Regions from separate parts of the Massilia sp. DWR3-1-1 genome, predicted to be linked through region 3. Evidence: predicted binding sites of a transcription regulator. Region 3 holds the regulator's gene; each other region holds the start of a gene.
What was found. The regulator HrcA, encoded in region 3, represses chaperone genes, less so after heat shock. The targets are predictions, from matches to a motif close to TTAGCACTCNNNNNNNNNGAGTGCTAA.
Positions count from the first base shown of each region.

Region 1: groES (co-chaperone GroES) is a predicted target of HrcA. The motif match lies at 3,737-3,763, and genes of this name have one in related genera.
Region 2: rpoH (RNA polymerase sigma factor RpoH) is a predicted target of HrcA. The motif match lies at 4,317-4,343, and genes of this name have one in related genera.

Region 1 covers NZ_JAFCXL010000002.1:23,490-33,583, reverse strand. Annotated here, with positions in the region: gene ACP7EY_RS02395 (methyl-accepting chemotaxis protein) at 214-1,893, opposite strand; gene ACP7EY_RS02390 (EVE domain-containing protein) at 2,103-2,600, opposite strand; RNA gene ssrS (6S RNA) at 2,752-2,932, opposite strand; gene ACP7EY_RS02380 (cell division protein ZapA) at 2,978-3,289, opposite strand; gene ACP7EY_RS02375 (DUF904 domain-containing protein) at 3,286-3,543, opposite strand; gene groES (co-chaperone GroES) at 3,883-4,173, shown strand; gene groL (chaperonin GroEL) at 4,222-5,874, shown strand; gene ACP7EY_RS02360 (GntR family transcriptional regulator) at 6,045-6,470, shown strand; gene ACP7EY_RS02355 (ATP-binding cassette domain-containing protein) at 6,467-7,378, shown strand; gene ACP7EY_RS02350 (hypothetical protein) at 7,375-9,207, shown strand; gene ACP7EY_RS02345 (hypothetical protein) at 9,214-9,690, shown strand; gene ACP7EY_RS02340 (alpha-amylase family glycosyl hydrolase) at 9,715-10,094, opposite strand, start outside.
Region 2 covers NZ_JAFCXL010000016.1:116,465-126,558, reverse strand. Annotated here, with positions in the region: gene ACP7EY_RS17315 (TerD family protein) at 1-50, shown strand, start outside; gene ACP7EY_RS17310 (TIGR00266 family protein) at 151-846, shown strand; gene ACP7EY_RS17305 (TerD family protein) at 887-1,471, shown strand; gene ACP7EY_RS17300 (IS1595 family transposase) at 1,746-2,744, shown strand; gene ACP7EY_RS17295 (hypothetical protein) at 2,806-3,219, opposite strand; gene rpoH (RNA polymerase sigma factor RpoH) at 3,337-4,227, opposite strand; gene ftsX (permease-like cell division protein FtsX) at 4,547-5,467, opposite strand; gene ACP7EY_RS17280 (cell division ATP-binding protein FtsE) at 5,464-6,123, opposite strand; gene ftsY (signal recognition particle-docking protein FtsY) at 6,139-7,473, opposite strand; gene ACP7EY_RS17270 (MerR family transcriptional regulator) at 7,567-8,526, opposite strand; gene ACP7EY_RS17265 (NAD(P)/FAD-dependent oxidoreductase) at 8,874-10,094, shown strand, end outside.
Region 3 covers NZ_JAFCXL010000001.1:377,952-388,045, forward strand. Annotated here, with positions in the region: gene holA (DNA polymerase III subunit delta) at 1-800, opposite strand, end outside; gene lptE (LPS assembly lipoprotein LptE) at 815-1,330, opposite strand; gene leuS (leucine--tRNA ligase) at 1,334-3,976, opposite strand; gene ACP7EY_RS01785 (barstar family protein) at 4,062-4,388, opposite strand; gene dapB (4-hydroxy-tetrahydrodipicolinate reductase) at 4,390-5,199, opposite strand; gene ACP7EY_RS01795 (outer membrane protein assembly factor BamE) at 5,204-5,806, opposite strand; gene fur (ferric iron uptake transcriptional regulator) at 5,885-6,310, shown strand; gene hrcA (heat-inducible transcriptional repressor HrcA) at 6,364-7,383, opposite strand; gene ACP7EY_RS01810 (HAD family hydrolase) at 7,470-8,186, opposite strand; gene ACP7EY_RS01815 (hypothetical protein) at 8,355-8,927, shown strand; gene ACP7EY_RS01820 (hypothetical protein) at 8,947-9,561, shown strand; gene ACP7EY_RS01825 (hypothetical protein) at 9,784-10,032, shown strand; gene ACP7EY_RS01830 (peptidase S53) at 10,071-10,094, opposite strand, start outside.

The DNA of each region.
Region 1 (10,094 bases), on a different contig from region 3:
CGCGCAGCAGGCACGCTCGAACACATCCATGCGACGATAGTAGGCCGCATGTTTATCTAGGGCAATAGTTAGATCGGCGTAGTGATGCGATCTGTTGTAAGTACGGGCGCCGCACGAGGTTCGCTTGCGCTGTACGCAATTGTGTGGGTGGGGAACGGCGCTGGCGACACGGGGCCGCTGAGAAAACGGGGGCAGGCGCCCCCGTCGGTCACCTTAAAACTGTTCCCATTCATCGGTCGCAGCGGCGCTGGCCAGGCGTGGGGTGGCCGCCGCTGGGCGTGGCTTGGCGGCGGCGGCGCGGGGCGCCGGTGCGCGGGCGGCGGGGCGCAGCGGCGCAGGCGCACTGCCAGCGGCCGTTTTGAATACGCTCACCACACCGGCCAGTTGCGCCGCCTGTTGTTGCAGCGAGGCGGCGGCGGCCGAGGCTTCTTCCACCAGTGCCGCGTTCTGCTGGGTGACGACGTCCATGTCGGTGATGGCCAGGTTGATCTGGGCGATGCCCGCTTCCTGCTCGTGGTTGGCCGAGCTGATCTCGCCCATGATGTCGGTGACCCGCTGCACGCTCGAGACCAGGTCCGTCATGGTGCTGCCAGCCTGCTCCACCAGCCCCTGGCCGATGTCGACCTGGGCCACCGAGGCGTCGATCAAGCCCTTGATCTCCTTGGCGGCGGTGGCCGAACGCTGCGCCAGGTTGCGCACCTCCGAGGCCACCACGGCAAAGCCGCGTCCCTGCTCGCCCGCGCGGGCCGCCTCGACGGCGGCGTTCAGGGCCAGGATATTGGTCTGGAAGGCGATGCCGTCGATGACGGCGATGATGTCGACGATCTTGCGCGAGGCATCGTTGATCGAGCCCATGGTGCCGACCACCTGCGCCACCACGTCGCCCCCCTTGACGGCCGTCTGCGAGGCGGAAATGGCCAGTTGATTGGCCTGGCGCGCGTTGTCGGCGTTCTGCTTGACGGTGGCGGCCATCTCCTCCATCGACGAGGCGGTTTCCTCCAGCGAGGCGGCCTGCTGCTCGGTGCGCGCCGACAGGTCGAGGTTGCCAGCGGCGATCTGCGAGGAGGCGGTGGCGATGGTGTCGGTGCCAAGGCGCACCTCGCCGACGATCTTGTGCAAGCCGTCATTCATGTCCGACAGGGCTTGCAGCAGCAAGCCCGTTTCATCACGGCCGGTGACGACGAAAGTACTGGTGAGGTCGCCGTCGGCGACCCGGCGCGCCACCACCACCGCTTCGGCGATGGGGCGCACGATGCTGCGCGTGACGAGCCAGGCGATCAGCGCGCCGATCACGGTCGCCGATGCCGCCAGGGTCAGCAGCACGATTTTCGAGTTGGTAGCCTCACGCTCGGACTCCTGGGCCGAGTCGACCATCAGCTTGGTCTGAAAGGCCAGCATCTTGTCGAGGACGGCAAAATAGGCCAGATTGGCGGGGCGCACTTTGTCGCTCAGGTGCTTGAGCGCTTCGTCCTTGTTCTGCGCCTTCGTCAGCTCGAGGAAGGCGGTGCGCTCCTTCACAAAATCGGCCCGCCTGGCGCTGATCTCGGCAAACAGGGCGCGCCCCTCCGGCGCGCTGATCATCTTGTCGAGCTTGTCGAGGGCGGCGCTAATGGCGCGCGACGATTCCTCGATGTTGGCGTATTCGCCCTTGAGTATCTCGGGGTCGCTCAGCAGCAGCAGGTTGCGCATATTGCGCGCCGTTTCGTTCAGCTCGTCCTTGACCTGGTGCAGCAGTTCGGTCTTGGGAAAACGGTCCTCGTTGGTCAGGCGAATGTCGTCGAACAGTGCTCCCATGCGCAGATACGACAGGGTCCCCATCAGCAACAGCAGCGCGATGACGGCACCAAATCCAAGCCCGAGACGCTGGCCGATCATAAGATTTTTTGAAAACATGTCGATTCCTACAAGATGAGATTCGGCGCGCGCCAACCGCAGCGGCGACGCGGTGACCATGGCTGAGCGATCGGGCAGCAGCTTGCGCTCGCGACCGTCGGACACCCGATAGTAGGCGTGATGTTTTCTTGCAGCAATAGTTAATTTGACATATTGACCGCTTCATTATTCTTGTTTTGACGGCGTGGGTTGGCGCGCCATGTATTTGTCTAGCGTGCCGTCGATGGCGCACCTGGCAGACCGTCGCCGGCCCGCAGCGCCGCCACGACGGCGTGCCATTCGGGCGCACTGACGGGAGAGACGGACAGGCGGCTGCCTTTTTGCAGCAGCACCATGGCCTCGAGGGACGCCATGGCGCGCAAAGCGGTGAGGGGCACAAGGCGTCCCCGCTCGAGCGCACGAATATCGCGCGACACCCAGCGCGGTGTGGCCGGACTGGCCTTGGGGTCGAAATACGGGCTGGCAGGGTCGAACTGGGAGGCGTCCGGATAGGCCACGGAGGCCACTTCGGCCAGCCCGGCGACGCCGGGAACGGCGCAGCTGGAATGATAAAACAGCACGCCATCGCCCACGTTCATCTGGTCGCGCATGAAATTACGCGCCTGATAATTGCGCACCCCGCACCAGGCCAGCGTGCGATCGGGGGCCGCCAGCAGGTCGTCAAAACTGAGCTCGTCCGGCTCGGATTTCATTAACCAGTAAGGCATGCGGAAAAAAATAAGAAGAGAGAAGGAGTGCAGGCAAGGCCGGGCAACTGCCTGTTTTTATTGCATGGACCTCTAAAAATCCTCTGGCGGGACCAGTGATTTTTAGCTGTCATTCCCAAATAAAAGCCGCTTGCCGCTTTTATTCGATTGTTATTACCCCGCCTGTGCCGTCTTTGCCGGCATCCCGAACCAAACGGTTCAAGGTGGTCACAGTTAGTTCAATTTCGGGTTCGTCGGACTAGCGACGCTCACTCCCATCAAACATAATCCCGCAACCGGTGCACATAAATGGTTCAAGGAATATATGGCAATCGCGAACACCGCAGGGTGGAACGAAGTTTACTCCGATACACCGACAAGTCAAACGAATTTGGCCGTCAAAACAGATTTTCTTGCGGCGTCAGGGCGCCATCGAGGACCGTGTTCATCGCTTCCATTTTCTGCTTGACTTCCATCAGCGACAGGCCCGAAAACGGTCCTTCTCCCGATTTGGTCGACAGCAGTTCGGCGGCCACCGACAGCGCCGCCATCACGGCGATGCGGTCATTGCCCTTGACTTTGCCGGAGTCGCGCAGGGCGCTCATCTTGCCGTCGAGGTAGCTGACCGCTTCTTTCAGCGCGTGCTCCTCGCCTTCGCGGCAGGCCAGCCGATACGGGTGGCCCATGATGCTCACGTCGAGCTGGATCATTTGGCCACCTCCACGGCGGCGCTCACCGCGTCGGCGGCGCTGGCGGCGGGCGCGGCGCTGACGGGCACGGGGATCTGTGCGATCAGCGCACCAATGCGCTGGCGCGCTTCGGCCAGGCGCTGGCGGTGAGTGGCGTTTTCGGCGGCGAGCTCGACATTGGTCTGGCGCAGCGAGGCGTTTTCACGCCGCAACGCCGCCGTCAGGTCGGCAAGCTGGTCGATCTTGAGGGATAGGTCTTGGAATTCAGAAATCATCCCGTCACTATAGAACCCGGGGTGAACCGCAGTCAATCGAATCAGTACGCCGACCCCCTTCAAACTGACAGGATCGGCACGCCGCCCTGCTTCGGCGCTGCCCGGCAGCGGGCTCGCGCAGCGCCACGCGCGGGGGTAAATGGCGAAATAGTTCAGAACGAGAGCTTGAAATAGGGGGGTATCGTCCCTATAATTAGCACTCGTTGGCAGAGAGTGCTAACAGAAGTTTTACTGAATTAAGCAAGCTGCATCCCCAGGGTGCCGCAATCCGAACGACCCGACCGGCGCCGGAATTATCCGGGAACGTCAGTCAACCCATTGATTTTTAAGGAGTCTTATATGAACCTTCGCCCTTTGCACGACCGCGTCATCGTCAAACGTCTCGACCAGGAAACCAAAACCGCGTCCGGCCTGATCATTCCAGATGCAGCCGCTGAAAAACCGGACCAGGGCGAAGTGCTCGCCATCGGTAACGGCAAGGTCCAGGACGACGGCAAAGTACGCGCCCTCGAAGTCAAGGTCGGCGACCGCGTTCTGTTCGGCAAATACTCGGGCCAAGCCGTCAAGGTCGACGGCGAAGAGCTGCTGGTCATGCGCGAAGAAGACATCATGGCCGTGCTGGTCAAGTAATCAGCAGCCACTGTCTCACCCTAATCATTCCTCACCGGAGAAACACACATGGCATCTAAAGACGTAGTATTTGGCGACAGCGCCCGTTCGAAAATGGTTGAAGGCGTCAATATCCTCGCCAACGCAGTCAAAGTCACCCTGGGCCCGAAAGGCCGCAACGTCGTCATCGAGCGTTCGTTCGGCGCGCCAACCATCACCAAGGACGGTGTTTCGGTTGCCAAAGAAATCGAGCTCAAAGACAAGCTGATGAACATGGGCGCGCAGATGGTCAAGGAAGTCGCTTCCCGCACCAGCGACAACGCCGGCGACGGCACCACCACCGCCACCGTGCTGGCCCAGGCCATCGTGCGCGAAGGCATGAAGTTCGTTGCCGCCGGCATGAACCCGATGGACTTGAAGCGCGGCATCGACAAGGCAGTCGCTGCCACCGTCGAACAGCTGGCGATCATCGCCAAGCCATGCACCACCACCAAGGAAATCGCCCAGGTCGGCTCGATTTCGGCCAACTCGGATGCATCGATCGGCGAGCGTATCGCTGAAGCGATGGAAAAAGTGGGCAAGGAAGGCGTCATCACCGTCGAAGACGGCAAGTCGCTCAACGACGAACTCGACATCGTCGAAGGCATGCAGTTCGACCGCGGCTACCTGTCGCCGTACTTCATCAACAACCCGGAAAAACAGGTCTCCATCCAGGACAACCCGTTCGTCCTGCTGTGCGACAAAAAAATCTCGAACATCCGCGATCTGCTGCCGATCCTGGAACAAGTTGCCAAAGCGGGCCGTCCGCTGCTGATCATCGCCGAAGACATCGAAGGCGAAGCGCTGGCCACCCTGGTGGTCAACAACATCCGCGGCATCCTGAAAACCTGCGCCGTCAAAGCGCCAGGCTTCGGTGACCGTCGTAAAGCCATGCTGGAAGACATCGCTGTCCTGACCGGCGGCCAGGTGATCGCCGAAGAAGTCGGCCTGACGCTGGAAAAAGTGACCTTGGCCGAACTGGGCCAGGCCAAGCGTATCGAAGTGGGCAAGGAAAACACCATCATCATCGACGGTGCCGGTCAAGCCGAAGCGATCGAAGCGCGCGTCAAGCAAGTGCGCGTGCAGATCGAAGAAGCGACCTCGGACTACGACCGTGAAAAACTGCAAGAGCGCGTGGCCAAGCTGGCCGGCGGTGTTGCCGTGATCAAGGTTGGCGCTGCCACCGAAGTCGAGATGAAAGAAAAGAAAGCCCGCGTCGAAGATGCACTGCACGCCACCCGCGCTGCCGTTGAAGAAGGCATCGTGCCAGGCGGCGGCGTTGCCCTGCTGCGCGCGCGCGCCAACATCAACGTCAAGGGCGACAACCCTGACCAGGACGCCGGCATCAAGATCGTCCTGCGCGCCATGGAAGAGCCACTGCGCATGATCGTGCAAAACGCCGGCGAAGAGCCGTCGGTGGTCGTCGCCGCTGTGTTGGCCGGCACCGGCAACTACGGCTACAACGCCGCCAATGGCACCTACGGCGACATGGTCGAAATGGGCGTGCTCGATCCAGCCAAAGTGACCCGTTCGGCGCTGCAAAACGCCGCATCGATCGCTGGCCTGATGCTCACCACCGACGCCATGGTCTGCGAACAGGCTGACGACAAGTCGGCTGGCGGCGGCATGGGCGGCGGTATGGGCGGCATGGGCGGCATGGGCGGTATGGACGGCATGATGTAATTGCCAGCCCCGGGGTCCGCGGACCCCATCGCTGAAAAACAATGGCCACCTTCGGGTGGCCATTTTTTATGGGCGCGGCGCGGCGACATATGTATCGGGATCTTGTTGACGGCGCCGCCGGCTCGCTGCTACTGTACTAATTAAAATAGTACAGTTACCCAGGAGCCGCCATGAGCCGCCGTACCCCGCTAATGCTGCACATCGTCGCCGGCGACAGCCGCCCGATCCACCACCAGATCGTCGATGGCGTGCGTCGCCTGGTCGCCAGCGGCGCGCTGCCGCTGGGCGCCGCCCTGCCCAGCGTGCGCGGGCTGGCGCAGCAGTTGACCATCAACCCGAACACGGTGGCGCGGGCCTACGCGGAACTGACGGCCGAAGGCTGGCTCGATGCCCGCGCCGGCCTGGGACTGTTCGTGGCCGCGCCGCGCCAGCGCCTGGCGGACGCCGAGCGCACGCGCCGCCTTGACGACGCCGTGCAGCGCTTCGCCGGCGACGTGATCGGCCTGGACTACTCCGCGCAGGACATCCTGTCGCGCGCGGCGAGCGCGCTCGAGGCGGTCCTGCCGCATCCCGAACCGGCGCGCAAAAGCGCATGAACGTCATCGACACCCGCGACCTGTGCCTGCACTACCGGGGCAAGCTGGCGCTCGACCACCTGACGCTGGCGATCGCCGATGGCGGCATTCACGCCGTCGTCGGCGCCAACGGCGCCGGCAAGTCATCGCTGTTTCGACTGCTGCTGGGCTTCGAGTCGCCCAGTGCCGGCACTGCCACCATCCTCGGCTGCGACAGCGCCCGCCTGACACCGGCACTGCGCGCGCGCATCGGCTTCGTCAACGAGGAACATACCTTGCCGGCCTGGATGCGGGTAAGCGAGCTCGCCGCCATGCAGCGCCGCCAGTACCCCTCGTGGAACGGGGAGCGCTATGCGGCCGTGGTGAGCAACTTCAATGTGCTGCCCACCCAGAAAATCGCCGAACTCTCGCGCGGCGAACGGGCCGGCGTCAACCTCGCGCTGGCGCTGGCGCAGTGCCCGCAACTGCTCATTCTCGATGAACCGACGCTGGGACTGGACGTTGTCGCCAAGCGCGCCTTCCTGGAAGCGCTGATGGCCAGCGCGCTCGACGACGGCGCCACCATCGTCTACTGCTCGCACCAGATGGAAGAAGTCGAACGGCTCGCCGACCAACTGGTGATACTCGAACGAGGCCAGCTGCGCCACCTGTCCACCCCGTTCGCGTTCTGCGAAAAGGTGCGCTTGTGGATCGCCGAATTTCCCTTCAGCGCCCCGGACCGCCGACAGCTGCCCGGCGTGCTGCAACAGGACCGCATCGATGGCCTGAGCCATTTCACCGTGTTCGACCAGGGCGACGATTTTGGCGCGCGCCTGAAGCTGCTGGGAGCGCGCTCGGCGCAGTCGATGGCGGTCAGCCTGGAACGGGCGGTCAACGCCTTTTTGTCCAACAGCCATATCGGCACTGAACGCAAGGCAAGCCACGCATGAAAGACCTGTACCTGAGCGAGCTACGGCGCTTTCGCAATGGCGCGCTGCTGTTCACGGCGGCGCACCTGCTGGCGCTGCTGTTCGTCAACCGCCTGTTCGACCTGCAGCAGCAGCGCTGGGAGGTGCATGCCGTGCTGCTGACGTTCTACTGCCTGGCCGGGGCGGGCTTCGCCGTGTTCCAGCTGCTCGGCTACAGCCAGCCCAGCCGCTGGCTATGGCTGCACCATCGCCCCCTCTCGCGCGCACGCATCTTCGGCGCCATCGCCCTTGCCTCGCTGACCCTGATCGTGCTGGCGGTCGGGCTGCCCGCCGTCGCCACGCTGGCCGGCATCGGCGCCGTCAGCGAACGCACCGTCGACGCGCGCCACTACCTGGCCGCACTGCACATCGTGCTGATCACCTTCGCCGCCTGGCTGGCCGGCGCCATCGCCGTCACCAGCCGCGCCAAAACCGCCATCGTCGTGATGGTGCTGCCGGCACTGCTGATGGCGCACTTGGCCTCGGGCGCGACCATGCTGGCGCCGGCGCTGCTGTGCATCGTGCTGCTCGCCTGGGTCGCCTACTCCAGCTTCAAGCCGAACCGCATGGCGCCACCGGACAGCCCGGCGGCACTGATTGCGACCGCACTGCCCCTGCAACTGGGCTTGTACTTTGCCCTGCTGTGGAGTGGCGCCACGCTCTACCAGACGGTATTGATGGCGGCCGACCTGCACCCGACCAAGCGCGCGCTGCCGATCGCCGGCAGCTACGTCGCGCTGACCCGGATGGGCAGCGGGGCGGCATTCGAGGCGGTGCTGGCGCGCTCCACCGATGCGCGCGCCGACCAGTGGCGCCGCCAGCTGACAGGGGCACCGGCAGCCAGCCTGGCGCCGCTGGCGCGCAACTTCCCCGTGCGCCAGCAGTCGAGCAACCGCAAGAGCCTGCAGTGGGGCGATGGCACGCACAAGATCGAATGGACGTTCAGCCATGACGCCATGCGATTCAGGGGCCGCGACATGTTCACCGGCCGCTCGCGCGGCTGGTTCGGCGCCGGCGGTGCCGGCGATAGCGCGCCGTTTTCGTCCGTGCCGCTGGTGGCGGCACCGTACCTGCTCACCCCGCAAACGCTGTATCTGATCGAAGCGCAGGGGCAGCAGTTGCACCGTCTGATAGAACTGGGCGGCGCCGAGACCTTGACGGGGCCGCCCAAGGCGCTGGCACAGCACCAGTACCTGCTCACCAACCGCCGCCTGATCGTCTGCGCCGTGCCGGCCGGTGCCCGCGGCGCCCTGGCGGCGCAGTTTGGGGTCGACCTGCCCGGCCCCTTGAGCGAGCTTGACCGCGTCGATATCGCCGAACTGCCCGACGGCATGCTGCTGTCGTTCAACCAGGGGCGCGGCATGGGCGAAGGCGGGCCGGCGGCGCGGCAGACGCTGGTCTTCGTCGATGCGACGGGCGCGGCGCAGGTGGTGGCGCAGCGCGCCGTGGGCCACGATTTCAGCACCCTGTTCGAGCACCGCGCCTGGTGGCTCTCGCCCGTGCTCGAGACGCTGGTGTCGCTGCCCGAACGCCTGCTCGACGGCGGCGCCGTGGCCGACGTCCTCCCCGCCACCTCGGCACGCCCGCCGACGGTGCTGCTGGCGGCGCTCGCGGCCAGCCTGCTGTCGGCCGTGGGCGCCCATCTGTGGCTGCGCCGCGCCCGCATCGATCCGCGGCGCCGGGGCGGCTGGCTGGCCGCCTGCCTGCTGCTGGGGCCACCGGCCTTGCTGTCGCTGATGGTGCTCGAAGCGCGCGCCGCCAGGCGTCCGCACCGCGACACCAATATTGCCCGCATGCCAGGCTTGGCGTAGACTGCGATGAACTCATCCATCGACACCATGACCCCATTCGCCCGACCTCTTCATCACCGCGCCCTGCTTGCGGCCGCGCTTGTCCTTGCCCTGTCGGGTTGCCGCGAAAAGGCCGCGCCAACGCCCGCGCCAACCCAGGCCCCCACCAGCGGCGTGGCCACGGCCGACGCGCGCCAGCAGGCCATCGCCAGCCTGATGGCCTTACCGGAACTGAAAGCCTGGTCGAGCGCGATCGAAAAATCCTCGGGCGGCAGCGCCCGTGGCGCCGTCATCGAATACGATGCCGCGCCGCGCCTGATCGACGGCAAACGGTATTACCAGCTCAGTTTTGTCGAGAACGGCAAGGACGCCGTGCACCGCTGGGAGGATTTCCTGGTGGCGGAAGAAGGCGGCACCATCCTGGTCGAGGATGGCGCCGGCGACAAGCCCTTGAGCCTGGCGCAGTGGAGAAGCAACAAGCGCCCGCTGGAGCGCACGCATTGAGTCAGCCGGCGGCGCTGTGAACGCTCAGGCCTGCAGCACGCCGAACCAGCCGCCGAAGGCCGGCAAGCTGACCAGGCCATCGGTGACCTGGCCCGCCAGGCCGTGCCCGTCGACGGCGCTGGCGCCCCGTGCGGCGGCCCAGTCGAACGTCACCGGCGCCGGCCCCAGGTTAAAAATCGCCAGCATCGACGCCATCCCCGGCAGGTCGCGGCGCAGCGCCAGGATCGGCTCGGGCGCGTCAAAAAACACGATGTCGCCGCGGGTCAGCTGCGGCTGAGCTTTTCGCCACTGGATCAGGCGGCGGGCCGCGTTGAGCGGCGAGGCGGCGTCGCCGTCCTGGACCGATTCGGCCGCCGCGATGTGCGCCGGATCGAGCGGCAGCCACGGCGTGCCGGTGGTAAAAC
Region 2 (10,094 bases), on a different contig from region 3:
TCAAGGGCGGCCTGGGCCCCCTGGCAAAGAACTTCGGCGTCAACGTCTAAACAACGCAGGCGCTCGCCCCGGCGCCATTGCGGTCCGGGCCACGAGCGCCTACCATGCACCTAACAATTTGAACAACCACCACGGAAAGGAAGGTTTTACATGCCAGTGTTTACAGTAACGGGGGACGTCGATCCCTTCCTTCACGTGGCGATGCGCCGTGGCGACACGATTTATTGCGAATCGGACGCCATGGTGATGATGGAAGCAACGCTCGACCTGAAGGGCAAGATGAAGGGGGGCCTCGGCAGCGCGCTGATGCGCACCTTCGCCAACGGCGAGTCGTTCTTCCAGCAGCACATCGAAGCGGTGCGGGGCGACGGCGATTGCCTGTTGTCGCCCACCTTGCCCGGCGCCATGCAAGTGGTCGATGTGGGGCCCAACAATTACATCATCAGCGACGGCGCCTTCGTCGCTGCCAGTTCCGGCGTCGAACTGAAGGTGCGCACGCAAAGCGTGGGCAATGCCTTGTTCGCCCAGAGCGGCGGCTTTTTCGTCACCGAAACGAGCGGCCGCGGCCAGGTCGTGGTGTCCGGTTTTGGCTCCATGTCGGCGCTCGACGTCGAGCCGGGCAAGGACGCCATCATCGACAACTCCCACGTGGTGTGCTGGGACAGCACCCTGCGTTACGAAATTTCCATCACCACGGGCAGCAGCGGCGGCTTCCTCGGCAACCTGATCAACAGCCAGACCAGCGGCGAAGGTGTCGTGCTGCGTTTTTCCGGCAAAGGCAAGGTCTACGTTTGTTCGCGCAACCGCGCCGCCTTCCGTACCTGGACCCAGCAGGGATCGCGCTAAGCGCGACTGCCCGTCCATCCACCCGAATAAGGAGCATCACATGTCAGTCAGTCTGCAAAAAGGCCAGAAAATTTCCCTCGACAAGGAAGCCGGCGGCGCGCTCACGCGCATCGTCATGGGCCTTGGCTGGGACGCCATCAAGAAGAAGGGTTTGTTCGGCTTCGGCAGCAAGACCGAGTCGGTCGATCTCGACGCCTCCTGCCTGCTGTTCGATGAAAACGGCAAGTCGGTCGACGCCGTCTGGTTCCGCCAGCTCAAGAGCCAGGACGGCAGCATCGTCCACACGGGCGACAACCGCACCGGCGCCGGCGATGGCGACGACGAGCAGATCGTCGTCGACCTGTCGCGCGTGCCGCCGCAGGTGAAATCGCTGGTGTTTACGGTCAACAGTTTTACCGGCCAGAATTTCTCGCAGGTGGAAAACGCCTACTGCCGCATCATTAACGCGGCCGACCAGAAAGAAGTGGCGCGCTACGACCTGTCCGTGCAGGGCGCCCACACGGCGCAGATCATGGCCAAGCTGTACCGCCACAACAATGAGTGGAAGATGCATGCCATCGGCGAAAACGGCAGTGGCCGCACCTTCGACGAATTGATGCCAAAAATTACGCCGCACTTGAACTAAGACCGTTCGCGCCACCCGGCGCGGCGCGGTACGGATTTCTCCGGCAGTGCCCTTTGCAGGTTCCGTCTTCGCGGTGCCTGCTTTTTTTTGGCGCTTTCACCGTTTGCTGTGGGTCGACCCCGAACCGATTTGAATTGCTGAGGTCAAACCTGCTCCACCAACGTGATGGGAGAGCAGCATGGCACAAGGCAAGCAGGTCCGTCCTAATTTCACCCGCCTGTTCTCCCGGCTGCGCACCTTTAATACCCACCAGAGGCTGGCCGTCTGCTGCTTCATGTCGGCGCTCGTCAACGGCGAGCGCATCGCCACACTGATCGATCAGATCGCCCGTGCGCACAGCGTGTGTCCCCGCTGCGCATCGCGCCAATTCGGCCGCCACGGCTTCGCCAATGGCCTGCAGCGCTACCGCTGCAGCGCCTGTGGAAAAACCTTCAATGGTTTGACGGGCACGCCACTGGCGCGCCTGCGCCTCAAGGGCAAGTGGCTCGCGTATTTCGATTGCCTGCGCGACCCGGCCTGCACCGTCAAAAGCGCCGCCGAGAAAGTGCAGGTGCACGCCAATACCAGTTTCAGATGGCGCCACCGCTTCCTGCACTGGGTCAAGTTCGACCGACCCGCCACACTGCAAGGCATCACCGAGGCCGACGAGACGTTTTTGCTCGAATCGGAGAAGGGGAACCGGCAGGGTAAGAAGCAGAGCAAGCAGCAGAGCAGCCAGCAGAGTAATCAGCAGGAAAGTGATCAGAACAACGGGCCGAAAAAGGATCAGGAAAGCGGGCAGGAAAGTCAGCAGGAAAATACACCGTTGGGCAGAGCGCCACGCAAGCGCGGGGGCGTCGCGTCGAAACGGGGCATATCCAGGCAACTGGTCAACATCGTGGTGGCGCGCGACCGGGGCGGCGCCACCATCGATTTTATTGCCGGGCGCGGCGCCCTCAAGGCCACGGCCTTGCACACCCACCTGCTACCGAAGTTACAGCGCGATGTGCTGCTCGTGAGCGACGCCAATGCGGCCTATAAAAAATTCGCGCGCGAGGCGGGCATCGACCATCAAAGCGTCAAGCTGCGCCAGGGCGTTCGTGTACGTGAAGCCATTCACATTCAAAACGTCAACGCTTATCACAGCCGCTTTAAACGGTGGCTCCATCACTTCAACGGCGTGGCCACGCGCTATCTGGACAATTACCTGGGCTGGTGCTGGGCCATCGACCTGCGCCGCATCGGCAACGCCGAGCGCTTCCTCGCAGCGGCGCTCGGTCACTTCGGCGCTTGAGTTCGAAAGAAACTCAACAGCTAACGGTGAAAGCGCCCTTTTTTTCGCCTGATCGATGCCGTCAAGGCCGTGGCGCCGCCGTTCTTCTCACTTCCAGCACCACCGCATGCTGCTCCACGGGCACGGCGCTGACCCGCTCAAACGAGATGCCGAACCACAGGCCCGGTACCGTGCTGGCCTCGACCCGCTGCCCGGCGTAATCGAGCGCAAAACGTTCCTGGCCGGCAGCGCTGCTGAGCACGAACTGGTAGCTGACCTTGCCCGCCCAGATGCACTGCGCCCCCTGCGGGCAACGGCTGTCCGCAAACGCTTCGTAGCGCACGCTGGCGCCGCCGCCGATGGCGGCCGACTGGCCTGGCGTGAGCGGGTAACTGGCATCGTGCAAGGGCGGCATCGCGGGGGTGCCGGCGCAGCCGGCCAAGGTGTACATCAGAAAAGCGCAACCCAGTTTGAACCACATGAAAAATTGTCGCATCGGGGCGCCCTGTTCAATGAGCGCCGATGGTAGCACGGGCGCCGCCTTGCGCACGTCGCGCTGCCAGACGTGAGAAAGGCGCCCGCGGGCGCCTTTCTGGTGGCTGGACGTCTTCGCTTAAACGAACGACGACAGTGCCGTCTTCATTTTTTTCAAGGCCGCCGACTCGATCTGGCGAATCCGCTCGGCCGACACGCCGAACTCCTCGGCCAGCGTGTGCAAGGTGGCGCCGGAGCCGTCGTCATTGGCCAGCCAGCGCGCTTCGACGATGCGGCGCGAGCGGGGGTCGAGCTTGCCCAGCGCCGTTTCCAGTCCTTCCGACTGCAAGCGCGTCACTTGCTGCGCTTCCATCACCTTGGTCGGCTCCGACAGGTCGGACGACAGGTAGGCAATGGGCGAAAACTTGTCGTCCTCGTCGTCGGTGGGGGCTTCGAGCGCAATGTCGCGGCCCGACAGCCGGGTTTCCATTTCGATCACTTCTTCACGCTTGACGTCGAGCAGCTTGGCCAGCGCATCGATCTGCGTGGGCGACATGGCGTCCAGGCCCACCTTGTTGCTGCGCAGGTTGAAAAACAGTTTACGCTGGGCCTTGGTGGTGGCCACCTTGACCAGGCGCCAGTTTTTCAGGATGTACTCATGCATCTCGGCCTTGATCCAGTGCATGGCGTACGACACCAGGCGCACGCCCTGGTTGGGGTCGAAACGCTTGACCGCCTTCATCAGGCCGATATTGCCTTCCTGGATCAGGTCGGCGTGGGGCAGGCCATAACCGAGATAGCCGCGGGCGATCGACACCACCAGGCGCAGGTGCGACAACACCAGTTCCTGGGCGGCGGCAAGGTCGTTGTGTTCCTGCAGGCGCTTGGCCAGCGAGATTTCTTCCTCGTGCGTGAGCATCGGCAGGCGGTTGACCGCCGAGATGTAAGCATCGATATTGCCAAGATTGCCAGTGAAGCCCAATCCCAGCGCCCGAGTTCCCGTTGGAATCAGTGCGGAGTGTGTGGACATCGTCGTCATGTAATCCTCGTGTGTGTGATACAGCGTCAAGCGTGGTGCTGGCGGTGGTGATTGAAGTGTCCCGCTAGCGAAATCACAGTTTAGCACTCTCTTGATGGGAGTGCCAATTGGCCTCAGCTATGAGTGTGATAGGGCCGAACTTGCGATTTGGAATCGAAAAAAAAGGCGGAAAACCACTGTAGGTGTCGCTGGTGGGCGTACCTTTGATCACGCGCACATTCAACTCGTTCCAGGCGCCGCAGCGCCTGGAATTTTCAACCCTAGTTTGACAGCACAGTCTTAATGGGAGCTTAGATTGTGCGCTGCACGATTAGTTCAATCGTGCGAGGTGGCGCTGCACCGACAGGATGGCGCCGGCCAGGCCGAGGCCGGCGCTGATGGCCAGCAGGGCGGCCACGCCCAGCGGGGGCAGGGCGGCCAGCTGAAATTCGCTCGCATATAAACGGGCAAATTCGGCAATTGCCACGTTCAGGGGACGCAGCGCCAGCGCCACGGCGCCGAGCGCGACGGCGCCCGAAGCGAGGCCCAGCAGGGCGCCCGTGTAATAAAACGGCCGGTGGATGAACACGTCGGTGGCGCCGATCAGCTTGGAGACGGCGATTTCCTCGCGCTGCGTCAATACCTGCAGGCGAATCGTGTTAAACACCACGGCGATGACCACCATGCCCAGCGTCACCGCCAGCAGCAGCAGCACCAGCCGCAGGATGCCCAGCAGGGCCGCCAGGCGCTTGACCCAGGCCGAATCGACCTGCACCGTGTCGACCCCGGGCAGGGCGCGCAGCTGGGCCGCCAGCGTATCGACCTGGCTGGCATCGGCGGCGTTCTTGAAGCCGTCGAGCTTGATGACGTAGCCGTCCGGCAGGGGATTTTCACCGAGCGACCCGAGCACGTCGGTCAGGCCGCTCTTGTCCTTGAGCGATTCGAGCGCCTGCTCGCGCGGCACGAAGGTGATTTTCGCCTTGGTCGCCTTGAGCGTGGCGCGCAGTTGCGGGGCCAGCGCCGCGGCCTCGGCGCGTGCCGTCTGCGGCGTCAGGAACACGCTGATTTCCGGATCGACCGACAATTGCTCGGACACGGGACGCACGTTTTCCAGCAAGGTCAAGCCCGTGAACGGCAGCGCCAGGGCGATCGCCACGACGGCGACGTTGAACAGGAAGCTGCCGGGCGCCTTTCTGACATTGCCCAGCGCGGCGCCGAAGGCGAAGCGGTGTTGCCGCAACCAGCGATTCATGCGTTCTCCATGATCAGTTCGCCCTGGTTCAGGTGAATCACGCGGGCTGCACCGTCGAGCACGCTGTCATCGTGGGTGGAAATCAGGCAGGTGACGCCGGCGCGGTTGAACGCGCGCAAGGCATCGAGCACCTTGTCGGCGCTGGCGCGGTCGAGGTTGGCGGTGGGTTCGTCGGCCAGGATGATCTGCGGCCGGTTCACGATCGCGCGGGCGATCGACACCCGCTGCTGCTCGCCGCCGGACAGTTCGAGCGGCAAGTCCTTGGCCCGCTCGAGCAGGCCCACCTTGTCGAGGGCGGCGCGGGCGCGTTGCTCGGCCTCGGCCTTGGAGGCGCCGATGACGAGCAGGGGCATCATGGTATTGGCCAGGATGTGGCGGTCGTTCAAGAGTTTTTGTTGCTGGAAGATCAGACCCAGGTTGCGCCGCAGGAAAGGCACGCCTTCGCGGCGCAGCTTGCCGATGTCCTGGCCATTGACCAGCACGGCACCCGCGGTGGGCCGCTCAATGGCGGCGATCATCTTGAGCAGGGTCGACTTGCCCGCGCCGGACGGGCCGGCCAGGTAGACCAGCTCGCCCCGGGCGATGTCAAAACTGACCTCGCGCAGGGCAATCGCGTGGGCGGAATACTGCTTGCTGACGGACTCGAAGGCGATCATGGGGGCGCTCATGGCTCAGCCCAGCAGGGCTTCGACGAACTCGTCGGCCTTGAACGGCTGCAAGTCCTCGATTTTCTCGCCGATGCCAATAAAATACACGGGAATCGGCCGCGTGCGGGCGATCGCCGCCAGCACGCCACCCTTGGCGGTGCCGTCGAGCTTGGTAATGACCAGGCCCGTCAGCTGCAAGGCGTCATCGAAGGCTTTTACCTGGGCCAGCGCGTTCTGTCCCGTGTTGCCGTCAATGACCAGTACCAGTTCGTGGGGCGCACCGGCCATGCCCTTGGCGATGACCCGCTTGATTTTTTTCAGCTCTTCCATCAGGTGCAACTGGGTGGGCAGGCGGCCGGCCGTGTCGACCATGACCACGTCCATCTTTTTCGCCTTGCCCGATTGCACGGCGTCGAAGGCCACGGCGGCCGGGTCGCCCGATTCCTGGGCGATCACGGTCACGTTGTTTCTCTGGCCCCAGACCATCAACTGCTCGCGGGCGGCGGCGCGGAAGGTGTCGCCGGCGGCCAGCAGCACCGATTGCTGGTATTTCTGCATGTGCTTGGCCAGCTTGCCGATGGTGGTGGTCTTGCCGGCGCCGTTGACGCCCGCAATCATCATCACCATGGGCTCGTGGCGGCCCAGTTCGAGCGGCTTTTCCAGCGGCCGCAGCAGATCGGTCATCAGCACCTTGAGGGCGCCCTTGACGGCGGCGGCGTCGAGCAGGCGCTCGTCCTTGACCTTGCGGCGCAAGCCGTCGAGCAGGAATTGGGTGGCGTCCATGCCGGCGTCCGACATTAACAGGGCCGCTTCGAGCTCTTCATATAAATCTTCGTCGATCTTCGCGCCCACGAACAGCAGCGACAGGTTCGACGAGGTCTTCGACAGCCCCGCCTTCAGGCGCGCCATCCACGAGGACTTGCGCTCGGCCTCGAGCACGGGCCGTTCGGCCGTCTCGCTGATCCACTCGGTGGCCGGCGCGGGCGCGACCAGGAGGGGACCCGGCGGCGGCGTTGGCGTCGATGGGGCGGGCGCGGGCGCTGCCGCTGCCGCCGTCACGACGGGCGTCGGCGCTGGCATTGGCATTGGCACGACGGGCGCAGGCGCTGGCACGACGGGGGCGATGACCGGCGCTGGCGATGGCATTGCCGCTGGCTGCACGGGCGTTACTACCGGCGGCGCCACGAAGGTCGAGGTGGTGCCGTAGCGGCGCGATGGCGAAGGCGCCAGCTCTGGCGGCGCGGGCACCACCACGGGCACCACGGGCGCGACGACCGGTGTGATTACCGGCGCTGGCGGCGCTGGCGGCGCGGGCGGGGCTTCGACAACAGCGGGTTTTTTCTTGAAAAAGCTGAACATGGATCTCTGGGGACGGGCGCTGCATGCACATGCCGGGCGGTGCCGGGCACGACGAACTGACTGGCGCGTATTTTACCAGAGGGGCTGATGCTTTCAGGCCGCGGCCGGCACGTCCCCGGCGGGCGCGCCGTGGCGCTCGCGCCAGCGCGCCACGGCGCTGCCGATCGAGCCCAGGTCGAGCACCGTGCCGGGCTGCAGGTGGCGGCGCGCCATGGCCACGCCGCCGCCGCCGGCCCACACCTCGGTGGCCGCGCCCAGGCGCAGCCGTAACTCGTTGATATTGTCCACTGCCGCGCGCGGCGAGCTCACGCCGGAGAAGGACAGGGCGACAATATCGGCGCCCTGGGTGCGGGCCGCGTCGACGATATCGGACAGCGGCGTCTGCACCCCCAGCGAAATGCAATGGGCCCCTTCCAGCGCCAGCAAGGCCTCCACCATCAGCAAGCCGAGCCCGTGGCGCTCCTGCGGCACGGTGGTGAGCAGAACCCGCGGCTGGCGCTGGCCATCGTGGCGCTCGCCGCTGGCGGCGACGATGGCATTGCGCAGCACCGTTTGCAGCATGTCCGAATACAAATGCTCTTCGAACACCGCCATCTGGCCCTGGGTCCAGGCGATCCCGATCGCCGTCGTGAGCGGGGCGATCAGTTCGACCACGCAGCGCTGCAAACCCATGCTCAGCATCGCCTGCGACAGGCGCTGGCGCAATTCGGCCACCTGGTGCGCCCGCAGCAAGCCCAGGCACAGGGCGATTTCCGGGTCGTCGATGCCGCGCGCGGCCGGCCCGGACGGGGCTTTGCCGCCCAGTTCGCCCAGGGCGGCCACGTCCAGGGCCATGATCTTGCCGGGGCGGTAACCCTGGTCAAGCAGGCGTTTGACCAGGCTCAGCTTGTAGACCTGGTCGGGCGGATAGACCCGTTCGCCATTGGCGTCGCGCTGGGGGCGGGGGAAATCGTAACGCCGCTCCCACACGCGCAAGGTCTCCTTGGCGATGCCGACATCGCGTTCGACGTCACTGATGCTGGAAAAAACAAGGGGGGCGGGGGCGGTGGTCATGAGGCGGGTTCCAAGGGAAGGCGATGCAGCGCGTCGCTGGCGGAGAAATCGCCGCCGGTGCCGCGACGGACCATTCTACCGCGACCGGCGGCGGATTGGACAAAGTTGCAGGCGTTTCCTGTTCGGCAATTTCAGCAGGATAAAACACGATAAAAATCTTTCTGAAACAAAAGCATTAACTACGGCACGATGAAATTTGATAATTTTGAATCTGAATCGGTGGCCGATGCGTATAAACTAGCGCGATCCGATTTGTCCATGACAAATTCGCCGTAGCAGCGAGTATTACACAGAATGGATAGTCCCTCCCGGTATTGTCCAGGACAAATATTGCAGAAAGCGATAGCATGAAAATAGCAGTTGTTGGTGCCGGCATTGCCGGCCTGTCGTGTGCCTACCGCCTTTCGCAGGCGGGCGCCGACGTCACCTTGTACGAAGCAGGCACGTATTTTGGCGGCCACAGCAACACCGTCGATGTCACCCTCGAGGGCCGCACGTTTGGCGTCGACACGGGCTTCCTGGTGTTTAACGATCGCACCTACCCCCAGCTCATTGCCCTGTTCGACGAACTCGGCGTCGACGTCGCCCCCAGCGACATGTCGTTTTCCGTCAAGCTGCCGCTCGATGGCGGCGCCGACCTGGAATGGGCCGGCGCCAATCTCGACAGCGTGTTCGCCCAGCGCCGCAACCTGCTGCGCCCCCGCTTTCTGCGCATGGTGGCCGACATCGTGCGCTTCAACCGCCAGGCCACGGCGCTGGCTGACAGCGGCGCCATCCCGGCCGTCGGACTGGGGGAATGGCTCGACAGCGAAGGCTACAGCGTCCAGTTCCGCCACTGGTACCTGCTGCCGATGGCCGCCTGCATCTGGTCCTGCCCGTCGAGCCAGATGCTGGCCTTCCCGCTGGCCACCTTTGTGCGCTTCTGCCACAACCACGGCCTGCTGCAAGTGAACGACCGGCCCCAGTGGCGCACCGTGCGGGGCGGCTCGCGCAATTATGTCGAGCGCCTGCTGGCCGGCATCGCCTCGCGCCGCCTGGCGCAGCCCGTGCTGGGCGTGCACCGCAACGTGACGGGCGCCAGCGCGCCCGTGCGCATCAGCACCGCCGCCGGCGCCGAGTACTACGACCAGGTCGTCATGGCCTGCCACAGCGACCAGGCGCTGGCGCTGCTGGCCGACGCCGGCGCGGACGAGACGCGCCTGCTGTCGGCGATCGGCTACCAGCCCAACCGCGCCGTGCTGCACACGGACGCGCGCTGCCTGCCGCGCCGCCGCAAGGCCTGGTCGGCGTGGAATTACCAGAGCACGGGCGCGCTCACAGGCACGCCCCAGGTGTGCGTGCACTACCTGCTCAACATGCTCCAGCCGCTGCCCGTGAGCACGCCCGTGATCGTCTCGCTCAATCCCATCGATGCGCCCGATCCGGCCAGCGTGATCGCCAGCTTCGACTACGCCCACCCCGTGTTCGATGCGGCGGCGGTGGCGGCGCAGGGCGGCATCGCCCGCCTGCAGGGACAGCACAACACCTGGTTTGCCGGCGCCTGGCTCGGCTACGGCTTTCATGAAGAT
Region 3 (10,094 bases):
CGGCCCTGCGCCATCGCCGCCTTCAATTTTAGCAGCGTACGGATTTCTTCGGCGACCGCCCACAACACCAGCGGCAACGCCTCGCCTTCTCCCTTCAAGCCTTCGAGCATGCGCACCAGGCGCGCGCAGTCACCCGCCAGCATCGCCTCGGACAATTTGAAAACGTCGTAGCGGGCCACGTTGAGGACGGCGTCGTGGATCTGCTCGAAACTGAGTTTTCCCGGCTCGTGCAGAAGGCCCAGCTTGAGGATTTCCTGGTGCGCCGCCAGCAGATTGCCCTCGACGCGCTCGGCGATGAAGTCGATGCCCTGGCGATCGGCCGACTGGCCCTGGCTGGACAGGCGCATGCCGATCCAGGCCGGCAGCGCGCTGCGCTCGACGACGGGAATCTCGATGTAGACGGCGGCCTGCTGCAGGGCGCCCACCCAGGCCGCCTTGGCGGTCTGCCAGTCCAGCTTGGGCAGGGTGATCAGGGTCAGGTTGTCGGGACTGAGATCTTTCGCGTAGGCCTGCAGGGCGGCGCCGCCCTCCTTGCCCGGCTTGCCGGTGGGGATGCGCAGTTCGATGAGCTTTTTGTCGCCGAACAGCGACAGCGCCTGGTTGGCCGCCAGCAGCTCGCCCCACTTGAAGGTGCGCTCGACGGTGAGGACGTCGCGCTCGGTGTAGCCGTTGGCGCGCGCGGCGCGGCGGATACGGTCGCCCGCCTCGAGCGCCAGCAGGTGCTCGTCGCTGCTGATGACGTACAGCGGCGCGACCGACCTGGCGAGGTGGGCGTCGAGGGCGTCGACCCGAAGCTGCATAAGTTGGCCCGGCCTTACTGGGGCTTGATGGCCGTGAGCCGGCGCAGGATCTGCTGCACCAGGTCGGACTGCATGTCGCGGTACAGCAGCACTTCCTCGGACTCCTTGGCCAGCGTCTGGTTCTCGTTGAAGGCGATCGAGCGCTTCAGGCTGATTTCGGTGGGGCCCAGCAGCTCGGCGTCCTTGTTGTCGCGCACCTTGAACACCAGCGTGTAGGTGAGCAGGTATTCGCGCACCCGGCCCTGGCTGTTGAGCGACAGGATCACCTTGCCGCGCGACTCGGAGACGACATCGACCTTGGCCTCGGCCTTGCCGGCATCGTCGACCACCTGCACGCCTTCCAGGCCGCGCAGGTTGCGGCGCAGTTCCACGCCCAGCGGCGAGGTTTCCGCAAAGCCCAGGTAAATCGTGTGGAAGGGAATCCGGTACTGCCCGTTCGCGCCGCGCGGCTTGAAGCCGCAGGCGGCCACCACGAGCGCCAGCAGCAGCACGGCGCCATGGCGCAGGAAGGTCGAACGGAGCACGGTCATCGCTTACACCACAATGTTAATGAGTTTGTTGGGCACGACGATCACCTTTTTCGGCGTCGCTCCGTCCATGAAGCGCACGGCCGCTTCGCTGGCCAGCGCCAGCGCCTCGATGGCCGCCTTGTCGGCGCCCTTCGGCACCAGCACCGCACCGCGCAGCTTGCCGTTCACCTGCACCATCATTTCGATTTCCGACTGCTCCAGCGCCAGCGGGTCAACCTGCGGCCAGCTGGCGTCGAGGATGTCGCCATCGCGCGCGCCAAAGCCCAGTTCCTGCCACAGCACGTGGGTGATGTGCGGCGCCACGGGATTTAATACGCGCAGGAAGATCGACAGGCCTTCGGCGATCACCGCATTGCTGGCGTTGCCCTCGTCGAGCTTGGCCGATTCGAGCAGGTTGAGCATCTTCATGCAGGCCGACACCACGGTGTTGTACTGGATGCGCTTGAGATCGTAGTCGGCCTGCTGGAGGATTTTATGCAGCTCGCGGCGCAGCGTTTTTTGCGCGTCGTTCAAGCCGTCGGCCGATGGCGCGGCCAGCTCCGAGGCCACCTTCGGCGCCTGCGCATGGGCGAATGCCCACACCCGGCGCAGGAAGCGGCTGGCGCCTTCGACGCCGCTGTCGGACCATTCGAGCGTCTGCTCCGGCGGCGAGGCGAACATGGTAAACAGGCGCGCGGTGTCGGCGCCATATTGACTGATCTGCGCCTGCGGGTCGATGCCGTTGTTCTTCGACTTCGACATTTTTTCGGTGCCGCCGATTTCCACCGGCTGGCCATCGCTGAGCAGCACGGCCGACTGCGGCCGGCCCTTGTCGTCCAGCACCAGGTCGACGTCGGCCGGGTTGAACCAGGTTTTTTTGCCGGCGTCGTCGCGGTAATAGGTCTCGTTGAGCACCATGCCCTGCGTGAGCAGATTGGTGAACGGCTCGTCGAACTTGACCAGGCCCATGTCGCGCATGATCTTGGTCCAGAAGCGCGCGTACAGCAGGTGCATGACGGCGTGCTCGATGCCGCCGATGTACTGGTCCATCGGCATCCAGTAATCGTTGCGGGCGTCGACCATGGCCTCGGTCGAGCCGGGCGAGGTGTAGCGCATGTAGTACCAGGACGAGTCGACGAAGGTGTCCATGGTGTCGGTCTCGCGGCGCGCCGGCTTGCCGCACTGGGGGCAGTCGCACTGCAGGAACGCTTCATACTTGTTGAGCGGGTTGCCGCTGCCATCGGGGACGCAGTCCTCGGGCAGCACGACGGGCAGGTCCGCTTCCGGCACCGGCACGGCGCCGCACTCGGCGCAGTTGATCATCGGGATCGGCGTGCCCCAGTAGCGCTGGCGCGAGATGCCCCAGTCACGCAGGCGGAAGGTGACTTTTTTCGCGCCCAGGCCCCGTTCGACCAGGTCGCCGGCGATGGCGTTGATGGCCGCCGTGTAGTCGAGGCCATCGTAGGTGCCAGAGTTGACCAGCACGCCGCGCTCCTTGTCGCCGTACCACTCCTGCCAGCCGGCCAGCGAAAACTGTTCGCCGTCAATGGCGACGACCTGCTTGATCGGCAGCGCGTACTTGGTGGCGAACAGAAAATCGCGCTCGTCGTGCGCGGGCACGCCCATCACGGCGCCGTCGCCGTAGGTGATCAATACGTAATTGCCGACCCAGACTTCGATGGCCTCGCCCGTAATCGGGTGGCTGACGAACAGGCCGGTGGGCATGCCCTTCTTTTCCATCGTCGCCATGTCCGCTTCGATGACGGAACCGAGTTTGCACTCGGCGATGAAGGCGGCCAGGGCCGGGTTGCTGGCCGCCGCGTGCGCGGCCAGCGCGTGCTCGGGGGCGACGGCGCAGAAGGTGACGCCCATGATGGTGTCGGCGCGGGTGGTAAATACGAACAGCTTGCCGTCGTCGATCAGCTGGCCGTCGGCGCCGGTGATGGTGTGCGGGAAGGCAAAGCGCACGCCCACCGATTTGCCGATCCAGTTGGCCTGCATGACGCGCACGCGCTCGGGCCAGCCGGGCAGTTTATTGTCGACATAGTCGAGCAGCTCTTCGGCGTAGTCGGTGATGCGCGCGTAGTACATGGGGATTTCGCGCTTTTCGATGGGCGCGCCCGAGCGCCAGCCGCGGCCGTCGACCACCTGCTCGTTGGCCAGCACGGTCTGGTCGATGGGGTCCCAGTTGACGGTGCCCGTCTTCTTGTAGATGACGCCTTTTTCCAGCATCTTGAGGAACATCCACTGGTTCCACTTGTAGTACTCGGGCGTGCAGGCGGTCATTTCGCGCGACCAGTCGATGGCCAGGCCCATCGATTCCATCTGCTGGCGCATGTGGGCGATGTTCGAATAGGTCCACTGGGCCGGCGGCACCTTGTTCTGCATCGCCGCGTTTTCCGCCGGCATGCCGAACGCATCCCAGCCCATCGGCATGAGCACGTTGTAGCCGTTCATGCGCAGGTAGCGGTACATCACGTCGTTGATCGTATAGTTGCGCACGTGCCCCATGTGCAGCTTGCCGGACGGATAAGGCAGCATCGAGCAAGCATAGTACTTGCCCTTGGGGAAACGCGGGTCGTGTTCGACGGCCCGGTAAGCGTCGATCGCTTTCCAGTGGGATTGGGCGGCTTGTTCGACGTCGGCGGGACTATATTTATCTTGCATGATGATTAAAGGGCCAGGAATGTTGGTTTGAACCGAACATTATACTGGCTGGCGGCGGACGCCGGCCGTAATTGACCCGATCAGGCTAGCGCAGCACCAGCTTAAGTGCCGGCAATTCGCCGTAATCGGCGTAGCGCTCGTTGATGCCGGCCACGCAATAGCTGATTTCTTCGACCAGCTCGGGCAGCCTGGCCTGGAGGGCCGCACTGTCGGTGATGACGATTTCCAGCATTTCTTTGGGGAAAAGGCGAAATTTACTCATGCCATCGGCATCGCGCAGGTAGCTGAGGCAATCGACCCAGCCGTCGATGGTGTGGCTATAACTGTCGGGAAAGCCAAAAGCGGCCTGCGAGGCAAGGTGAAAGGCGGCCGCGCTGTCGATGGCGGCGCCCTTGAGTTCGACGGTGGCCATGTCAGTCCTTCAAATTGAGTACGTCTTGCATGTCGTACAGGCCGCTTTGCTTGTCGGCCAGAAAACGCGCCGCGCGCAGGGCGCCGTGGGCGTAGGTGACGCGGCTGCTCGACTTGTGGCTGATCTCGATGCGCTCGCCGTCGCCGGCAAACAGCACCGTGTGGTCGCCCACGATGTCGCCGCCGCGGATGGTGGCGAAGCCGATGGTGGACGGGTCGCGCGCGCCGGTGACGCCTTCGCGGCCGTAGACGGCGCAGCTGGCGAGGTCGCGCCCGAGCGCGTCGGCGATCACTTCGCCCATCTTGAGGGCGGTGCCGGACGGCGCGTCGACCTTGTGGCGGTGGTGCGCTTCGATAATTTCGATGTCGTAGCCTTCGCTAAAACTTTTCGCCGCCATTTCCAGCAGTTTGAGCGTGACATTGACGCCCACGCTCATATTGGGGGCGAACACGATGGCGGTTTTTTCGGCGGCGGCGCGGATGGCCGCCTTGCCTGCCTCATCGAATCCGGTGGTGCCGATCACCATGGCGATGCCGTGCGCGGCGCAATAGGCCAGGTGGGCCAGGGTGCCTTCCGGCCGGGTGAAATCGATCAGCACGCGGGCGCCGGCCAGCGCGCTGGCGAGGTCGGCGCCGATGGCCACACCGGACGGGCGGCCCAGGAGGGCGGCGGCGTCCTGGCCCAGGCCGGGCGCGCCGGCGACGTCGAGCGCGCCGGACAGGCGGGTGTCGGCAGCCTGGTCGATCGCTTCGACCAGCATCTTGCCCATGCGCCCACTGGCGCCGGCAACGGCAATATTCAGAGCGGCCATACGATTATTTCTTGACCTGGATGCTGGCCGAAGCGGCCTCTTCCTTCTTGGGCGCCGCCTTGGCCGCCACCTTCGACGGACCGGCGATGCGGGCAATGTACTCTTTTTCGGTGGGCAGGTTGCCGCCGTCAAAACGCTCGACCTTGTCGTCCTTGAAATAGACGGTGACGCGCGCCTTGGTCAGCTCGCCATTGCCCCGTGCCAGATAAAACGGGTAGTCCCAGCGCTCGGCATGGAACACGTCCGTCAGCAGGGGCGTGCCGAGGATGAACTTGACCTGGTCGCGGGTCTGGCCCACTTTGAGCTGGGCCAGCATTTCTTGGGACACGAAGTTACCCTGCTGAATGTCTGGCCGGTACGGCGAGAAGATCCAGAAGAAGCGCTGCAGCCTGGTGGCGCTGCTGGTCTGGGCGCCCGCGTTGGCGCTGGCCGCCGAGGCGTTGGCGTCGGCCGCGATCGCCCCCGGCGCCGTCGAGACCGCGGCGGCAGGCTGGGTCTGGCGCCAGTTGGCACAGCCGGCCAGGCTCAGCACGGCACAGGCGGCAGCGGCGACCAGGACGGGCTTCAGGGACAAGCTGCGGGAAAAATCGGCAATCGTGACGCGCATAGGGAACCTCAAAACGTTTGAGCCATAGCTCCAAAACGCTATATCATAAAGCACTACGCCCAACTTCGAGCAACAAACATGAGTAACAATCCCACCGACCTCAAGGCCAGCGGCCTCAAAGCGACCCTGCCGCGCCTGAAAATTCTGGAGATCTTTCAGAACAGCGAGGTGCGCCATCTGACTGCCGAAGACGTCTATAAGCAGTTATTGACAGAAAATCTCGACGTTGGCCTGGCCACCGTGTACCGCGTGCTGACCCAGTTTGAACAGGCTGGCTTGCTCAACCGCAACCATTTTGAAACGGGCAAGGCCATTTTCGAACTCAATGCGGGTTCCCACCACGACCACCTCGTGTGCCTCGATTGCGGGCGCGTCGAAGAATTTTTCGACGAAGCGATCGAAACCCGGCAAAACACCATCGCCAGCGAGCGCGGCTTCAGCATCGCCGAGCATGCGCTGGCCATTTATGGCAATTGCATCAAGCCGGCCTGCCCGCACCGCTAAGCTGCGCACGGGCTGGCCGCTTGCCAGTCCTTCGAACCTATCCCGGTAGGTTCTTAATGACTCAAGGCGTTCGACAACAACTTGGCCGTGATATCGACAATGGGAATGACCCGCTCGTACGCCATGCGGGTGGGGCCGATCACCCCCAGCGTTCCCACGATGCGCCCGTTGACCTCGTAAGGCGCCGTCACCACGCTCATCTCGTCCATCGGCACCAGGCTGGACTCGCCGCCGATAAAAATCTGCACGCCCGTGGCTTTACTTGACACATCAAGTAATTGCATCAAGCCCGTTTTCTGCTCGAACATGTCGAACATCTGCCGCAGCGAACTCATGTTCGACGACAGGTCGGCCACGCTGAGCAGATTGCGTTCGCCCGAGATGACCATGTCGTCGCTGTGGTCGGCCATGGCCTCGCTGCCCGCTTCCACCGCCGCCTGCATCAGCCGGCTCATGTCGTCGCGCAATTTCCGCAATTCGCCCGTCACGCGGGCGCGCACCTGGTCGAACGACAGGCCGCCGTAATTCTGGTTGATGAAATTGGCCGACTGGATCAACTGCGACGGGGTGTAGTCGACATCGGTGAGCAGCAGGCGGTTTTGCACGTCGCCGCGGGGATCGACGATCACCAGCAGGATGCGCTTTTCCGACAGGCGCAGAAATTCGATCTGCTGGAACACCGACTCGCGGCGCGGGCTCATGACGACGCCGGCGAACTGCGACAGCGACGACAGCATCTGCGCCGCGTTGGCGATGGTTTTTTGCTGCTGCGGCGCCTGCAGGCGCATGCGCGACTGCGAATCGACCGAGTGCTCGTCGATCGACTGCACCGTCAGCAGGGTGTCGACGAAGATGCGGTAGCCGCGCGGGGTGGGAATGCGCCCGGCCGAGGTGTGCGGGCTGGCGACGTAGCCCATTTCCTCGAGGTCGGACATGATGTTGCGGATCGTCGCCGGCGACAGGTCCAGGCCCGATATTTTCGACAGGGCGCGCGAGCCGACCGGCTGGCCGTCGGCGATGTAGCGCTCGACGAGGGCCTTGAGCAGGGTTTGAGCACGGTTATCGAGATGCATGGTGGTCTGACGTGATCCTTGGACTGGGTGCCTTTATTATGCACGCTCGCGGCCCGTGCGGGGTAACGACGGCCGCATGGGCGCGCTCAGGCATGGTTGTTCTCGAGCCAGTCCAGCAATTGATCGAAATCGGCGCAGATGGCGTCGGGCGTGACGCCGTGTTCGAGGTGGCGCGCGCTGCCGGTGCGGTTGAGCCAGACGGCGCGCAGGCCCGCCTGCTGGGCGCCGCGCACGTCGAGCAGGACGTCGTCGCCCACATACACGGCCTCGGCAGGCGCCACCCCCAGTTCGGCGCAGGCGGCCAGAAAGATCGCGGGGGCCGGCTTGGCCTGGCCGAAACTGTGGGCCGCCACCGACACCTTGAAATGGTGGTCCAGGCCGATTGCGCGCAAGTCGGCATTGCCGTTCGAAATCGAGCCGATCAGCGTGCGCCGGCCCAGCCGCTCGAGGCCGTCGAGCACGTCCGCGTAAGGCGCGACCAGGTTGCGCGCGGCGGAAAAGATCGCCATCGCCTCGTCGACGCGGCCGACGTCGTCGCCGCTGGCGGCAAAGGCGTCGAGCAGGCCGGCCCGGCGCAGGGCCGCCAGGTCGAGGTGGAAGTGCGGCTCGCGCGCCAGCTTTTGCAGGCGCGCCTGGCGCAGGCTGTCGATCGAGTGGGCGCCGGCGATGCCCGGCGCATGCTGCTCGATCCAGGCCCACACCTGGCGCTCGGCCTGCTCGATGACGGGAGCGATGGGCCACAAGGTGTCGTCGAGGTCGAACAGGACGGCCTTGGGCCAGGCAGGAAGGGGCAGTGCTGTCATGACGCGCTCACAAGTAAATAGGACGATTTCAACTGCCGCATGGGCCAGTTACACCGTGATACACGGCCAATGGGGCCTTAGCATAACAAATGCACTAAAATGGCGGCCAATTTGTCTATTTTGCGGTCGCCAGCGCGCTGGCGCCATCTTGTCGTTTTTGGAGAAAACATGAAAAGTCTGTTCCTGCGTTCGGGCGTCGCGCTCGCGTGCGCCCTGACCCTGGCCTCGTGCGGTGGCAGCGGCGGCTCCCTGATCATCGGCGGCATCGTGGTCAACCTCAACCGCACCGGCCTCGTGTTGCTCAACAACGGCGGCGACGAGTTGGTCGTTCCGGCGACCAACACCAGCTTCGTCTTCCCCACCCTGGTCGGCAACGATACCAACTATAACGTCACGGTTAAAAGTTCGCCCAGCAACGCCGTGTGCACGGCCAGCAGCAACACGGGCAAAACGTCGACCTACGACATCACCACCGTCGTCATCAGCTGCGTCACCAATACCTACGATCTGGGCGGCACCGTGAGCAACCTCAAAAACACCGGCCTGGTGCTGGTCAACGGTCCGGACAAGGTCAGCGTGGCGGCCGATGCCACCTCGTTCAAGATGACCAAGGTGGGCGACGGTACGCCGTACGGCGTCACCATCCTGAGCCAGCCGGCCAACCAGACCTGCACGGTGACCAACGGCACCAACACGATGGGCCCGGCCAATGTCACCAATGTCCAGGTCAACTGCATCTGACCGCCTCCCGGAGAACTTCATGACTTTTACAACCTTCCTGCGCCCGGTCGCCCTGGCGGCCATCGCCCTGACCCTGGCGGCCTGCGGCGGCAAAGCCACCTTCACCATCGGCGGCACGGTGACCAGCCTGAGCTACCCCGGCCTGGTGCTTACCACCAATGGCATGGATCTGAGCGTGCCAGCCGGCGCCACCAGTTTTTCCTTCCCGAATACCGTGTCGTACGGCGATGTCTACAACGTCACCCAGAAGACGCCGCCCCTGCACCAGAGCTGCACCACGGTCAGTCCCCTGACCGGCGTCGACACGGCCAGCGGCACGGCCGGGCGCACGGCGTCGATCGCCATCGTCGTCACCTGCCTGCTCAACACCTACAGCATCGGCGGCGCTGTCAGCGGCCTCGCGGCCGACGGCCTGGTGCTCACCAACGGCAGTAGCGGCACCATCGCCGTGGCCTCCGGCGTCACCGCCTACGCCTTCACCGACAACGTGCCTTACAACACCAGCTACGGCATCACCGTGCTGACCCAGCCCACCAATCAAGTCTGCACCGTCAGCAATCCTGCCGGCGTGATGGGCGATGCGGCAGTGACCAATATCAATGTTACCTGCGTAACGAAGCCTGCCAGCACCTGAGATATACGAAATCTGATTAACTGATATTGGAAAAGACAATTGGTTTTATATGCTGTGACGCAGCATAATGCATCTGTCTCCTCCAAGTCTCCTCAAAAAGAATTGGATTTCAAGCCCGCTCAACAGCGGGCTTTTTTTTCGCCTGTACCCACCGTCAAGGCGCGCTTCGCGCGAGCCACAAAACTGGCATGATGGCCGCTGACATCCTGAAGGAGAGCGACGATGGCGACAGAAACGGTGGGAGCGTACGAGATCGACTACAGCGGCGTGCACATGGACGATGTGGACGGCTGGGCGGCATGGGTGACGATTTACGGTCCGTCGAGCAATCCCATGCACCGCAACAGCATCGTGCCCGCGCAGCGGGTGGCGGTGGAACACGTGTATGCGAGTCAGGCAGAAGCGCAGGCCGAGGCGAGGAGCGTGGCGCTGGCGATGATCGAGGAAAACAGTGCCAGGACGGCGGGGTAGGCGGTAGCGGCGTTGCCGCCGCTACCGGTTAGATCCACTTATTTTGCCGTGATGGTAATGGG